2 regions of the Streptomyces sp. NPDC002619 genome follow, and region 1 is predicted to be linked to the other one. Evidence: riboswitches for the same ligand, from Rfam matches in the RefSeq annotation. Region 1 holds a riboswitch; the other holds the start of a gene.
The links. A riboswitch is a leader RNA that binds a small molecule or an ion and turns the genes downstream of it on or off. The one in region 1 is predicted to bind thiamine pyrophosphate.
Positions count from the first base shown of each region.

Region 2: linked by a shared signal. The riboswitch ahead of thiO (glycine oxidase ThiO) and the one ahead of ACFYXB_RS34980 (thiamine ABC transporter substrate binding subunit) in region 1 are both predicted to bind thiamine pyrophosphate.

Region 1 covers NZ_JBIAQV010000034.1:78,901-86,008, reverse strand. Annotated here, with positions in the region: gene ACFYXB_RS35010 (acetolactate synthase large subunit) at 1-955, shown strand, start outside; gene ACFYXB_RS35005 (hypothetical protein) at 939-1,241, opposite strand; gene ACFYXB_RS35000 (GYD domain-containing protein) at 2,085-2,381, opposite strand; gene ACFYXB_RS34995 (hypothetical protein) at 2,654-3,196, opposite strand; gene ACFYXB_RS34990 (hypothetical protein) at 3,580-4,029, shown strand; gene rlmN (23S rRNA (adenine(2503)-C(2))-methyltransferase RlmN) at 4,201-5,307, shown strand; TPP riboswitch at 5,350-5,457, shown strand; gene ACFYXB_RS34980 (thiamine ABC transporter substrate binding subunit) at 5,538-6,611, shown strand; gene ACFYXB_RS34975 (ABC transporter permease) at 6,656-7,108, shown strand, end outside.
Region 2 covers NZ_JBIAQV010000005.1:253,598-260,705, reverse strand. Annotated here, with positions in the region: gene pknB (Stk1 family PASTA domain-containing Ser/Thr kinase) at 1-241, opposite strand, end outside; gene ACFYXB_RS12250 (thiazole synthase) at 464-1,258, opposite strand; gene thiS (sulfur carrier protein ThiS) at 1,262-1,474, opposite strand; gene thiO (glycine oxidase ThiO) at 1,471-2,631, opposite strand; TPP riboswitch at 2,629-2,740, opposite strand; gene ACFYXB_RS12235 (NAD(P)/FAD-dependent oxidoreductase) at 2,879-4,108, shown strand; gene ACFYXB_RS12230 (Rv2175c family DNA-binding protein) at 4,193-4,558, shown strand; gene thiE (thiamine phosphate synthase) at 4,743-5,405, shown strand; gene metF (methylenetetrahydrofolate reductase [NAD(P)H]) at 5,532-6,455, shown strand; gene ACFYXB_RS12215 (hypothetical protein) at 6,512-7,108, shown strand, end outside.

The DNA.
Region 1 (7,108 bases):
CACGTTCCACGGCAAGGGCGTCATCCCCGACGATCACCCGAACGCTCTCGGCGCGGTCGGCTTCATGCGCCACGACTACGGCAACTTCGGCTTCGACGCGGCCGATGTGCTGATCTGCGTGGGCTACGAGATCCAGGAGTTCGACCCGGTCAAGATCAACCCGAACGGCGACAAGCGGATCGTGCACGTGCACCGTTTCCCGGCCGAGGTGGACGCCCACTACCCGGTCGCCGTGGGCATCGAAGGCGACCCCTCGCAGGCGCTGGATGCGCTCGCGGCCGCGCTGCCCGACGGACTCACCTTCGACTCGGGAAGCAGCGAGAAGATCCGTGCGCTGCTCGACGAAGAACTCCGGTACGGCCGCGACAACGACGCGTTCCCCCTGGTGCCGCAGCGCGTGGTGACCGATGTCCGCACCGCGCTGGACCGCCGGGACATCGTGCTCGCCGACACCGGCGCCGGGAAGATGTGGATGGCCCGTCTCTACCCGGCGTACGAACCGGACACCTGTCTCGTCTCCAACGGCCTGTCCACCATGGGTTTCGCACTTCCGGGCGCGATCGCCGCCAAGTTCGCCCGGCCGGATCGGCGGGTGCTGGCGATGATGGGCGACGGCTCGTTCCTGATGAACTCCCAGGAACTGGAGACCGCCGTACGCGAACGCGTCCCCCTGGTCGTCCTGGTCCTGGTGGACGAGGAATACGGCCTGATCACCTGGAAGATGGAACTCGAACTCGGCCGCCACAGCCACACCCGGTTCACCAACCCGGACCTGGTCGCCTACGCCGAAAGTTTTGGCGCGCGCGGCTACGCGATCGAGACCGCCGACCAACTGCTGCCCGTGCTGCGCCGCGCCCTCGACGACGACACGGTCTCCGTGATCGCCTGCCCCGTCGACTACTCCGAGAACCTGCGGCTGACCGACAGACTGGGCAGCCTCAGCGGCCCGTTCTGACCTCGCGCCCCGGCAGAGTGCGACGCGTCGCGGTGGACAGCGAGTCGTCCTGCGCCTCAACGAGGTCGATGACGGCAGCCACGACGGCGGCACCGGGTACGACACCGACGAGCGCGAGCAACTGTGCGAGTACATCGACCAGACGCTGACCGAGCACGGCATCGACGTGGCAGCTCTGGCGGCGAGGCGCGGTATCGGGCGCGCTGAAATCACCGATGCGTGGCGTGACTGGTGACGACTTCGGTACCAGCAGCCACAGCAACCGGTCCCGCGCGAGTGATTCCACCGCTGACATCCACGCCTGACATCAACGACAGCGGACGTGGGCAGACAGTGACGCCCTCGTACGACTATCGTCACTGGCCGGTGACCCTGCTCACCTGTGTCACCTTCACCGTTATGAGAATGGGCGCATCTAAGGGAGGGGGCCTTTGCCGATGTTGAGACGGTGGGCACAACGGCGTTGCGACAAAGCTCAGGCGGAGTACTGGCAGAGCATTGAGCCCGTGCTTGAGCCTGGCGAACGGAAAATCGCCAGTGCGCCCGCACGGAACCTGTGGGACGGCCCTCAGGATGGCGTCCTCTTCCTCACGGACCGAACCCTCTACTGGGGTGCATGGCTGGGACAAGGGAGACGGACCAGGCCCATGTTCGCCCAGGACCTTCGGGAGTGTCCGAGTGCACGCATCGGCGAGCAAGGCACGTTGGACATAGCAGTGAGTGGCGAGCACGTTGGATCGTTCGCCTCGTTCGCGCCAGCCCCCGGCGCCCAGTGGAGCTTCACAGAGTTCTGCAAGAGCTTCGGCCAAGCCATGGAGAACAGCAGAGAGCCGCCGCCAGCCGCGGAGACACCCTCTGGTGACTCGGCAGGCTAGGCAACCACGGCTGGATGAGGCCCTGCAGAAACGCCAGTGCGTGCCACGACCGTGCACATCGTGCGGGGAGGCGGTGAGTGTCCAACTGCGTGACAACGCCGACGAACAGCGGCGGACAAGCGCGGACGCGTATGGACAGTCGCAGCAGCTGAGAGGCACACCAAAGGCCGAGGGGTGACCCAAGTTCGTTCGGGACGAAGAGGTTCCCGCGCTATAGCCGCCCAGAGCCCGCTTTGCGACGTGGTCAGAGATCGTCAGCCAGTCGTTTTGGCGATGATGCGCTCCATCTCCTCTCGGCCGAAGGCTCGCAGAGTCGTGGAACGGACGTTGCCTACCCCATCGAGCTGCAGGAGTGCTGCTGTGGCAGTTTCGTCGTCGGGCGCCTCGACGATGGCCACGAGGTCGTATGGACCGACGGTCCAGTAGATACTGAGGAGCTTCGCCCCAAGCTTCTGTATCGCTGAGCCGAAGGTCTCGGCGCGCTTTGCGGTGTCCTTGTAGTTTCGGACCCCTTGATCGGTCCAGCTCAGCAAGGCGACGTACGTCGGCATGTTCTTTCACCTTCACGAGGAGACAACATCACGAGGTCAAGCCTGGACACCTGGGCTAGAACCTGCATGAGGTACGCACCCGAACGAGCAATGCGAGCGACCACGGCATCGAGGGCAGGCTGACATCTACGCCTGACATCAACGGCAGCGGACACCACCGGATCGCCGCGGTTGCCGGCGGAGTAGTTGCAGTCATGCAGCCGTAGCGCTCCAGGCCCGCAGTTATCCCGGATCGAACTTACAAGGCGGATGTCCCTGAATGCTCCTGTAGGTCAGGACCCATAATCGAGGTCCCTGCCACCGCTGGCTTTCATCAGCCAGGACAGCGAACCGCTGCCGAACGGCCAGCCGGTGGTGGCCACCTCAACCCAGCCGTTGCCCGGCTCATCGGACCCAGCGTCCCACCACCACCAGCTGCGGTCGTCGCCCATGCCCTCATCGGTCGGGTCGAAGTAGTAGAGCCAGCCCGACAGTGTCCAAGGCCCTTGGCTGAACGCTGATTTCTGCTTGGGCGTCATCGCCCGCCACTTCTGCAGCCAGGCCTCGGCATCGAATGGCCGGCCGGGCTCCGGCTCCGCAGGCTCAGGCGCGCAGCGCTGCACGAACCCCGTCGGCAACAGCTCCGACCATCGCTCGAGCGCCGGCCAGTCACCCGTCTGCTGGACCGCACACGCCAGCACAGCGCGAGCATTCGTGATGACCCGCGCCGGATCCTCGGCGGTGAACCGGACACGCACGAGAAACGGCTGCTGTCGGCCGTCATCGGCCCCGAGACCGGACTGAAGGCGTCGCAGCTCGCCCTTGATGATCTCCACGGCGAAGAAGTGTGCACCGCGACCGGCTCTGCCGCACGTCATAAAAGGGCCGACCAAGGCCTCCGGGTCTCGATCTACGGCTCGCCATGCCTACTGCCTTGCGAGCAGCGCTCCTTCTGTCTCGTATGGCCGGATCGCTCTCTTGTGGGCACTTCGTGTACGTGTCAAACAGTTGAGAGGCGGGGTTACCGGGGGAGGGGCGCTGCATGTCTGCGTCAGGTGAGGATCGGATTGTGCCGTCGGATTGGGCGGTAGAGCGGTTCGGGCAGCGTGCCGGCGGGCTTGCTGCCGCGGTTCCGGTGCAACTGGCCAGGGCGCACGCGCGAGCTCACGCCGTGCATCTGGCGGCCCGGTTGAAGAAGCGCAGTCCATACGGAGCCACCTTGGCGGAGGCGGTACGGGAGAACCTGGCGGACACGGCGCGGGAGCTGGAGGAAGCCGTGCGGGATGTGCGTGGGTACGAGTACGCCGTCATCAACGACTACGCGCTGTTCCCGTTCAAGTACGCCGACCGTCCGAGGCCCCTTGATCGTGCCCGGTTGGCTTCCAACGCTTCCCCTACGCGTCGCCGGATGCTCCTGGGGCACGGGCCACAGCCTCAAGAAGGGCTTTTCACTCTCGATAACGACCTGACTACGGAGGAGTACGAGGAGCTGCACGAGACGTTCGAGGCGCTTGGAGCCTCCACCAAGCTCGTCTGTCTGTTCTTCACGGCCGACCCGGAGAACGGCATCCACGCCATCCATTGGGGAGACGCCCATCTCGAACCGGACCGCACCTTCACCTGGCTCTACAGCGAGCAGCTCCGGGTTGCTCTCCAGCCGCTCGAGTGACGGCTCAGAGCGGGCGCGATCTCGATCACGTCGGCGACGAGCGGGCAGTCTCCTGGGCCGTCCCTGGGCCGTGCGAGGTCGACCAAAGCTGGCAGACGGCACCCGTGGGTGATCGCCCCCACCCCGCTCTGGCCTGGGCTGGTGGAGTTGATCTGCGACACTGGAAGGGTTATGCCGAAGCCCGGAGAACTCACCTTTGTCGCGCCGCGCGGAGCCAAGAAGCCGCCGCGGCATCTCGCCGACCTGTCGCCCGCCGAGCGCAAGGAGGCGGTGGCCGCGATCGGCGAGAAGCCGTTCCGAGCCAAGCAGCTCTCGCAGCACTACTTCGCGCGGTACGCGCACGACCCGGCCGAGTGGACCGACATCCCCGCCGGGTCGCGCGGCAAGCTCCAGGAGGCGCTGCTGCCGGACCTGATGACGGTCGTCCGGCATCTGTCCACCGACCAGGGCACCACGCGCAAGACGCTGTGGCGGCTGTTCGACGGGACGCTCGTCGAGTCGGTGCTGATGCGGTATCCGGACCGGGTGACGATGTGCATCAGCTCGCAGGCCGGGTGCGGCATGAACTGCCCCTTCTGCGCCACCGGGCAGGCCGGGCTCGACCGGAACCTGTCCACCGCCGAGATCGTGCACCAGATCGTGGACGGGATGCGCGCCCTCAGGGACGGCGAGGTCCCGGGCGGGCCCGCTCGGCTGTCCAACATCGTCTTCATGGGCATGGGCGAACCGCTCGCCAACTACAAGCGGGTCGTCGGCGCCATCCGCGCCCTCACCGACCCCGAGCCGGACGGGCTCGGGCTGTCGCAGCGCGGTATCACCGTGTCGACGGTCGGTCTCGTCCCGGCGATCCACCGGTTCACCGACGAGGGCTTCAAGTGCCGGCTCGCCATCTCGCTGCACGCGCCCGACGACGAGCTGCGCGACACCCTCGTCCCCGTGAACACGCGCTGGAAGGTGCGCGAGGTGCTCGACGCGGGGCTTGAATACGCCGCCCGGTCCGGGCGCCGGCTTTCCATCGAGTACGCGCTGATCCGGGACATCAACGACCAGGCTTGGCGCGGCGACCGGCTGGGCCGGCTGCTGCGGGGCAAGCCCGTGCACGTCAACCTGATCCCGCTCAACCCGACACCGGGCTCCAAGTGGACCGCCTCCCGGCCCGAGGACGAGAAGGCCTTCGTCGAGGCCATCGCGGCGCACGGGGTACCGGTGACCGTCCGGGACACCCGTGGTCAGGAGATCGACGGAGCCTGTGGTCAGCTCGCGGCCACCGAGCGGTAGTCTGGGCGTCGGTACGTCTTGGTGTCGTACCACCACACCTTCATATTCCGACAGGGGAGCGCCACAGCGCTGAGAGTGCGGCAATCGGGCCGCAGACCCTCTGAACCTCGCCCAGGTCATTCTGGGTAGGAAGTTCGGTCATCACTCGAGCTGTTGCGCCCTGCCCGGCGTCCCTCACGGATGCCGGGCAGGGCCGCGTCTCTTCCTGGTCCATCCCAGGAGGACAACCAGTGCACAACAAGACCCTCGTGGCCGTCGCCGTCGGGCTCGGTCTCGTCACGCTGTCCGCGTGCGGTTCGACGGACGACAAGGGCGCCACGGAGTCCAAGACCGTCACCCTCGTCAGCCACGACTCGTGGGCCGTCTCGAAGAACGTGCTCCAGGACTTCGAGAAGAAGTCCGGCTACAAGGTCAGGGTCCTGAAGGACGGCGACGCCGGTCAGGCCGTCAACAAGGCCATCCTGACCAAGGACAACCCGCAGGGCGACGTCTTCTTCGGCGTCGACAACACCCTGCTGTCCCGGGCGCTCGACAACGGGCTGTTCCAGTCGTACGAGCCCAAGGGCTCCGACCAGATCGTGCGCCAGTACCGCGTCGACGAGGACAAGCACCGGGTGACGCCGATCGACACCGGCGACATCTGCGTCAACTACGACAAAGCGTACTTCAGCAAGCACAAGCTGACCCCGCCGCAGACCTTCGACGACCTCGTCAAGCCCGAGTACAAGAACCTCCTCGTCACTGAGAACGCCGCCACGTCCTCGCCGGGCCTCGGCTTCCTGCTGGGCAGCGCCGCGAAGTTCGGTGACGAGGGCTGGCAGGACTACTGGACGAAGCTCAAGGCCAACGGCGTCAAGGTCGTCGACGGCTGGGAGCAGGCCTACGACGAGGAGTTCTCCGGCTCGGCCGGCGGCAAGAAGGCCAACGGCGACAGGCCGCTCGTCGTCTCGTACGCCTCCTCGCCGCCCGCCGAGGTCATCTACGCCGACCCGAAGCCCACCACCGCCCCGACCGGCGTGGCCACCGGCACCTGCTTCCGGCAGATCGAGTACGCGGGTCTGCTGAGCAACGCGAAGAACAGCGCGGGCGGCAAGGCGCTCCTCGACTTCCTGATCAGCATGGAGTTCCAGGACGACATGCCGCTCAACATGTTCGTCTACCCGGTGCGGGAGACCGCGTCGGTGCCGGCGGAGTTCGTGAAGTACGGCCCGCAGGCCAAGGATCCCGAGACCCTGCCCGCCGACGAGATCGCCGCCAACCGTGACCAGTGGGTCAAGTCGTGGACCTCGCTCGTACTGAAGTAGCCCCTCACCAGGGGCGCGCGGGGAGCGCGGCGCGGCTGGCCCTCATGGCCGGGCCCGTCGCGTTCTTCGCCGTCTTCTTCGCCTACCCCGTCACCGCGATCGTCGCCCGCGGTCTGAAGGTCGACGGGGCCTGGCAGTTGGGGCGGATCGCCGACGTCGTGACGCAGTCGGACATCCGGCACGTCTTGTGGTTCACCACCTGGCAGGCGCTCGCCTCCACCGCGCTCACCCTGCTCGTCGCGCTGCCCGCGGCCTATGTCTTCGCGCGCCTGGACTTCCCGGGCAAGCAGGTGCTGCGGGCCGTCGTCACCGTGCCGTTCGTGCTGCCGACGGTCGTCGTCGGTACGGCGTTCCTCGCGCTCGTCGGGCGGGGCGGACTCCTTGACGCGTGGTGGGGCATACGGCTCGACACCACCGTGTGGGCCATCCTGCTGGCGCACGTCTTCTTCAACTACGCGGTCGTCGTCCGGACGGTGGGCGGCCTGTGGTCGCAGCTC
Region 2 (7,108 bases), on a different contig from region 1:
CCTGCACGACGTTGGGGTGGGCGAGCCGCGCGACGGACTTCGCCTCCCGTATGAACCGCTCCACGAACGCCCCGTCCGCCGCCAGCGTCGGATGCATCACCTTGAGCGCGAGGATCCGGTCCAGTCGGGTGTCCAGGGCCCGGTAGACCGTGGCCATCCCGCCGACGGCGATCCGCGCGTCGACGCGATAACGGCCGTCGAGCACCTGCCCGACGAGAGGGTCCTGAAGGGTCATATCCACGCAGGCGAGTCTACGAGCGCCGACTGACACCCTCACCCGCTTCCACCGCGACAGCAGCGGTACTGCAGCCGACCTGTGACGCGAAGCACGCGAACCGGTGAAGCTCGCGGCACGAACCTGCAGCCGCCGATGGCCCCGAACCCCCACAGGAAATGTCAAGCTCTTGGCCGACACCAAACGGGTGGTGCGCGGCTGGGAGACAAAACGGGACTGCGACCCCGCTCAGAACGCAGGTCGCTCGGGGTCCAACACGGCCAGGCCCGCCGCAGGCGATGATGCGGACGCGAAATGTCGCCGGGGAATCCGCCCCGCCAGCCGAGCCAACCGCCCCGCCTCCACCGCGTGCCGCATCGCCGAGGCCATCACCTCCGGCTCCTGCGCCCGCGTCACGGCCGACGCCAGCATCACCCCCGAACACCCCAGCTCCATGGCCAACGCCACATCGGACGCCGTACCGGCCCCCGCGTCCAGAATCACCGGCACACGCGCGTGCTCGACGATCAGCTGGAAGTTGTGCGGATTGCGGATCCCCAGCCCCGATCCGATCGGCGACCCGAGCGGCATGACGGCCGCACACCCCGCGTCCTCCAGCTTCCGCGCGAGCACGGGGTCGTCGTTCGTGTACGGCAGCACCGTGAACCCGTCGTCGACCAGCGTCTCCGCCGCGTCCAGCAGCTCGATCGGATCCGGCAGCAGGGTCCGCTCGTCGGCGATGACCTCCAGCTTGATGAGATCGGTGCCCAGCGCCTCCCGCGCCAGCCGGGCCGTCAGCACTGCCTCGCCCGCCGTGAAGCAGCCCGCCGTGTTCGGCAGCACCCGCACGCCGAGCTTCTCGAGGACCGACAGCACGGACCCGTGCACCCCGGGATCGACGCGCCGCATCGCGACGGTCGTCAGCTCCGTGCCGGAGGCGACCAGCGCCCGTTCCAGCACGTCGAGGCTGGGCGCACCGCCCGTACCCATGATCAGGCGGGACGAGAAGGACGTACCGCCGAGGACGAAGGGATCGTCGGCCATGGTTCAGCCTCCTTGGACGGCGGTGAGGACTTCGACGCGGTCACCCTCGCGCAGGGCCGTGGACGGCCACTCCGCGCGCGGGACGACGGTTTCGTTGAGCGCGGCGGCGACCCCGGAGGGCGCCGCGGTGAGGGTCTTCACGAGGGCGTCGAGCGCCGTGCCGGGCGCGATCTCACGGCGCTCCCCGTTGACCGAGATGGTGAGAGGGACGCTCATGCGGGCTGCTCCGTGAGTACGGCGCCGAAGCGCTTCGGCGTGAAGGGGCGGGCCTCCTCGGGGAGCTCCCCGGTGGCCAGGACGTGCGCCATGGCGTCGCCGGTGACCGGCGTGAGCAGCACGCCGTTGCGGAAGTGCCCGGTGGCCAGCAGCAGCCCGTCGAGTCCGGTCGGCCCGAGCAGCGGCGCGTTGTCGGGGGAGCCCGGCCGCAGCCCCGCCCGCGTCTCGGTCAGCGGCAGTTCGGTGATCCCCGGAATCAGCTCGTGCGCGTCCCGCAGCAGCTCGTACACGCCCCCCGCGGTCACCGTGGTGTCCCAGCCCAGTTCCTCGCTGGTGGCGCCGACGACTAGCTCGCCGTTCTCCCGGGGCACCAGGTAGACCTGGCTGCCGCGCACCACGGCCCGCACGGTCCGGCTCAGGAACGGCGCGTACCGCTTCGGCACCGTCAGCCGCAGCACCTGCCCCTTCACGGGCCGTACGGGCGGCAGCACCTCGTCCGGCACCCCCGCGAGCCGTCCGCTGAGGCTGCCCGCCGCGAGGACCACATGGTCGGCGTCCAGCTCCGTACCGTCCGCCGTGGTGACACCGGCCGCCCGCTCCCGTACGACACGCAACCGCTCCACCCACGCGCGGTGGAACACCACCCCAGCCCGCTCGCACGCGGACACCAGCGCCGCCGACAGCCGCCGCGGGTCGATCTGGTGGTCGCCGTCCACCCGCAGCCCGCCGCGCACACCTGGCGCCAGCATCGGCTCAAGACGGCGGCAGTCACGGCCGGACAGCCACTCGGAGTCCAGCTCCGACCGCTGCTGCAGGGCGTGCAGTTCGCGCAGATGGGCGCGGTCGTCGGCGTCCAGCGCCACGGCGAGCGTGCCGCACCGGCGGTAGCCGAGGTCGTGGCCGGTCAGCTCGGTGAGCTCGGCCGCGAAGTCCGGATAGCGGCGGGCCGACTCCAGGTTGAGGCCGAGCAAAGTCTGCTCGCCGTAGTGCAGTTCTGTGACCGCGGCCAGCATCCCGGCGGCCACCTGGGCGGCGCCGCCGCCCGGTTCGGGGTCCACGACGGCCGTCGCGAACCCGCGCTGCGCGGCGCGCCAGGCCGTGACCAGGCCGATGATTCCGCCCCCGATGACGAGGACGTCTGATGTACGTGACGACATGGGCGTCCAGCCCCTCCCTTCGCCGGCATGACCCGGATCAGGTTCGTACGGTCGGAGGCCGCCAGCCTCCCTCTCAGCCCGGTGCGTCCGGGCTCCCGCGAGTGCTTGTACGTGGGCCACCCTAGCCCTTGGCCCGACGGCTCTGTAAGGGCACCACCCGGCTACCGGCCGGGAGCCCGGCCGCTGTGCAACACGTCACCGCACGCGCCACCTGACTGACTGTTTGTCAGTTGTCTATGGTGATCAGGTGAGCGAGCAGACGCAGCAACGAGGCACGTCACAGGCGCGGCGCGTGGTCGTCGTCGGAGCGGGCATGGCCGGGGTGCAGACCGCGGTCGCCCTGCGGGAACAGGGCTTCAAGGGCACCGTCACGCTGATCGGCGCCGAACCCCACCAGCCGTACGACCGGCCGCCGCTGTCCAAGGCCGTGCTGCTCGGCAAGGCCGAGGGCTCCGCCTTCGACGTCGACTTCGAGGCACTCGGCATCGACGTCCGGCTGGGCAGCGAGGCGCTGGGCGTGCGCCCGGCCGACCATGAACTGGACACCGAAGCGGGACCGGTGCCGTACGACGTCCTGGTCCTCGCGACTGGTGCCGAACCGATCCGCCTGCCCGGCGCGGAGGGCGTCCCCGGGGTGCATCTGCTGCGCACCCTGGACGACGCCGAGCGGCTGCGGCCGGTGCTCGCCCGGCAGCACGACATCGTGGTTGTCGGCGCGGGCTGGATCGGCGCCGAGTTCGCCACGGCGGCCCGTGAGGCGGGCTGCGCGGTGACGGTCATCGAGGCCGCCGACCGGCCGCTCGCGGGCGCGCTGCCGGCCGAGGTGGCCGCGCCGATGACCGCCTGGTACGCCGACAGCGGCACCGAACTGCGCACCCACGCGCGCGTGGAGCGCATCGAACCCGGTGAGGTCGTCCTCGACGACGGCTCGCGGCTGCCCGCGGGAGCCGTCGTCGTCGGCGTCGGCGCCCGCCCCGCCACGGCCTGGCTGTCCGGCTCCGACATCGAACTGGGCGCGCACGGCGAGGTCGTGGCCGACGACCACCTGCGCACCTCCGTACCGGACGTGTACGCGGTCGGCGACTGCGCCTCCTTCCCTTCGGGCCGCTACGGCGAACGGCTGCTCGTGCACCACTGGGACAACGCCCTCCAGGGGCCGCGCACGGTCGCGGCGAACATCGTCGGCGACGCCTCGGCCGTCTACGACCCGGTGCCGTACTTCTGGTCCGAGCAGTTCGGCCGTTTCGTCCAGTACGTCGGTCATCACGCGGCGGCCGACACGCTCCTGTGGCGCGGCGACCCGGCCGGGCCCGCCTGGTCCGTCTGCTGGCTGCGCGGGGACCGGCTGGTCGCTCTGCTGGCGGTGGGCCGGCCGCGGGACCTGGCGCAGGGGCGGCGGCTGATCGAGGCGGGTACGCCGATGGACCCACGGCTGCTGGCGGACCCGGCCCGGCCGCTGAAGGAAGCCACCGCTTGACGAACATGACGCGCGTGACCAGAAAAGTCCCGGTTTGGCGGGGCCCGACTTCCGACTGTCAGTCCGGGATGGCACGCTGTTTCCGTGACCGAGATTGACGCAAAAATCGATGCTCTCGTCCCCGCCTGGCTCACCCTCCCCGACATCGCAGAGATGCTGGACGTCGAGGTGACGCGTGTGCGGCAGCTGGTCAAGGAGGGCCAGCTCATCGCCGTACGCCGTGGCGAGAACCGGGCGCTGCACGTCCCCGCCGCCTTCATCGACGGGGACAAGGTCGTCAAGGGCCTGTCCGGGACCCTGACGCTCCTGCGGGACGACGGCTTTTCCGACGAAGAGATGCTGGAGTGGCTCTTCACCCCCGACCCCAGCCTGCCCGGCACTCCCGCCCAGGCCCTGAGCGAGAACCGCGGCACGGAGGTGAAGCGCCGCGCCCAGGCGCTCGCCGTCTGACCCGAACACCGTCCGGCGTCCGGGCCGTGGCCCTCAGGGGCCACGGCCGTGGACGGGTGCGGCCTGGGGTCCGCAGCCCGACCGAGGCCCGTGGTCCGCGCGGCCGACTACGCTCACGGCAGCCCTACGCCATTCACGCCACGTACGTCACCGACAACGCACCGAAACCGGGGGGACGCACCGTATGTCCGACACAGGCACCGCCACCACCGCCCGCGCCCGGCTCGCCGACGCCCGCGTCTACCTCTGTACCGACGCCCGCAAGCGGCAGGGCGACCTCGCCGACTTCCTGGACGCGGTCCTGGCCGGCGGCGTCGACATCGTGCAGCTGCGTGACAAGGGCATGGAGGCGGGCGAGGAGCTGGAGCACCTCGCGGTCTTCGCCGAGGCCTGCGCCCGGCACGGCAAGCTGCTCGCGGTCAACGACCGCGCCGACATCGCCCGCGCCGCCGGCTCCGATGTGCTCCACCTCGGCCAGGGCGACCTCCCGGTCCCCGCGGCCCGCGCGATCCTCGGCGACGGCGTCCTGATCGGCCGCTCCACCCACGCCGAGTCAGAGGCCGCCGCGGCTGCCGCCCAGGAGGGCGTCGACTACTTCTGCACCGGCCCGTGCTGGCCGACCCCCACCAAGCCCGGCCGGCACGCGCCCGGCCTCGGCCTGGTCCGGTACGCCGCCTCCCTGGACACCGACCGCCCCTGGTTCGCCATCGGCGGCATAGACCTCGGCAACCTCGACGAGGTGCTCGACGCGGGCGCCCGCCGAGTGGTCGTCGTCCGCGCGATCACGGAGGCCGACGACCCGGGAGCGGCGGCGGCGGAGTTCGCCAAGCGACTGCGTCAGGCGTAGGCCCCTGGGCCTCGCGTAGACGCCGTGCGTCGGCGGCTTGTCCAAGGGGTGAACAATAAGTCGGCAAATCGGGCAAATCCCCGGCGTCCGGTTGGGGGACTGCTCACCCATGGCTAACCTGCCGGTATGGCCCTTGGCACCGCATCCACCAGGACCGATCGCGCGCGCACTGTGCGTGACATCCTCGGCACTGGCAAGACGACATACTCGTTCGAGTTCTCGGCGCCGAAGACCCCCAAGGGCGAGCGGAGCCTGTGGAGCGCGCTGCGCCGGGTCGAGGCAGTGGCCCCCGACTTCGTCTCCGTGACGTACGGCGCCGGCGGTTCCACCCGAGCGGGCACGGTCCGGGAGACCCAGCAGATCGTCGCCGACACGACGCTCACCCCGGTTGCCCACCTCACCGCGGTCAACCACTCCGTCGCCGAACTGCGCAACATCATCGGCCAGTACGCGGACGCCGGGATCCGCAACATGCTCGCCGTCCGCGGCGACCCGCCCGGCGACCCCATGGCCGAGTGGGTGGCGCACCCCGAGGGACTGGCGTACGCGGCCGAACTCGTCGAACTCATCAAGGAGTCGGGCGACTTCTGCGTGGGCGTCGCCGCCTTCCCCGAGATGCATCCGCGCTCCAGGGACTGGGACACGGACGTCGCGCACTTCGTCGACAAGTGCCGTGCGGGCGCCGACTACGCCATTACGCAGATGTTCTTCCAGCCGGAGTCGTATCTGCGCCTGCGCGACCGGGTCGCCGCCGCGGACTGCCGGACCCCGGTCATTCCCGAAGTCATGCCGGTCACGAGCGTGAAGATGCTGGAGCGGCTGCCCAAGCTCAGCAACGCCGTATTCCCGGACTCCCTGAAAGAGCGGATCCTCACAGCCAAGGACGATCCTGCGGCGGTACGCTCCATCGGTATCGAGTTCGCCACGGAGTTCTGCGCACGGTTGCTCGCCGAGGGAGTGCCTGGTCTGCACTTCATCACGCTCAACAACTCCACGGCAGCGCTGGAAATCTACGAGAACCTCGGTCTGCACCACCCACCGCAGGCCTAGACCTGCCGCACCGGGATACGACACACTGCGTAGCGGTCACTGGAGGAGGGGCGTACATGGGCTTGACGGTCCTCTACATCGCGTTCGGCGTCGTCGCACTGTGGTTGCTGGGCGAGGTGCTGCTCCAGTACAAGGCGCGGCTGCGCTGGCGGCTGCTCGCCTTCGCCGGCTTCCTGGGCGTCGTGCTCGGTGTGCTGGCACACTCCGTCATCATCATCGGTGTGGGCGCGGCCGCCTTCGTGATCGGCCAGACCTATGTCACCCTCTCGTTCCGCCGCGGCTTCGAGGCGGGCTGGGCGGTCAACAGGCCGGGCGCGGACGGCAGCAGGCGCGGCCGCGGCGAGGCCGACTACCAGGACCCCGCCCTCGAGGTCTCCGACATGGAGGCGGGCGAGGACGGCTACGACGACCGGGACGCCGGCTACGGCCGTGACAGCGTCGCGTACGGCGACCACGGCAATGACGCCTACGACCGCGACGACGTGTTTACCGCGGGCCACGCACACGAGCCCACCGCCGCCGAGTCGACCGCCGTGTACGAGCCGCAACCGCTGCCCGACGACACCGGCTCGTACGGCATATACAGCGGCTCCTCCTACGCCGCGGCCGACACCGACCCGGCCTACGCGACCGCCGGCCAGCCCCAGGACCAG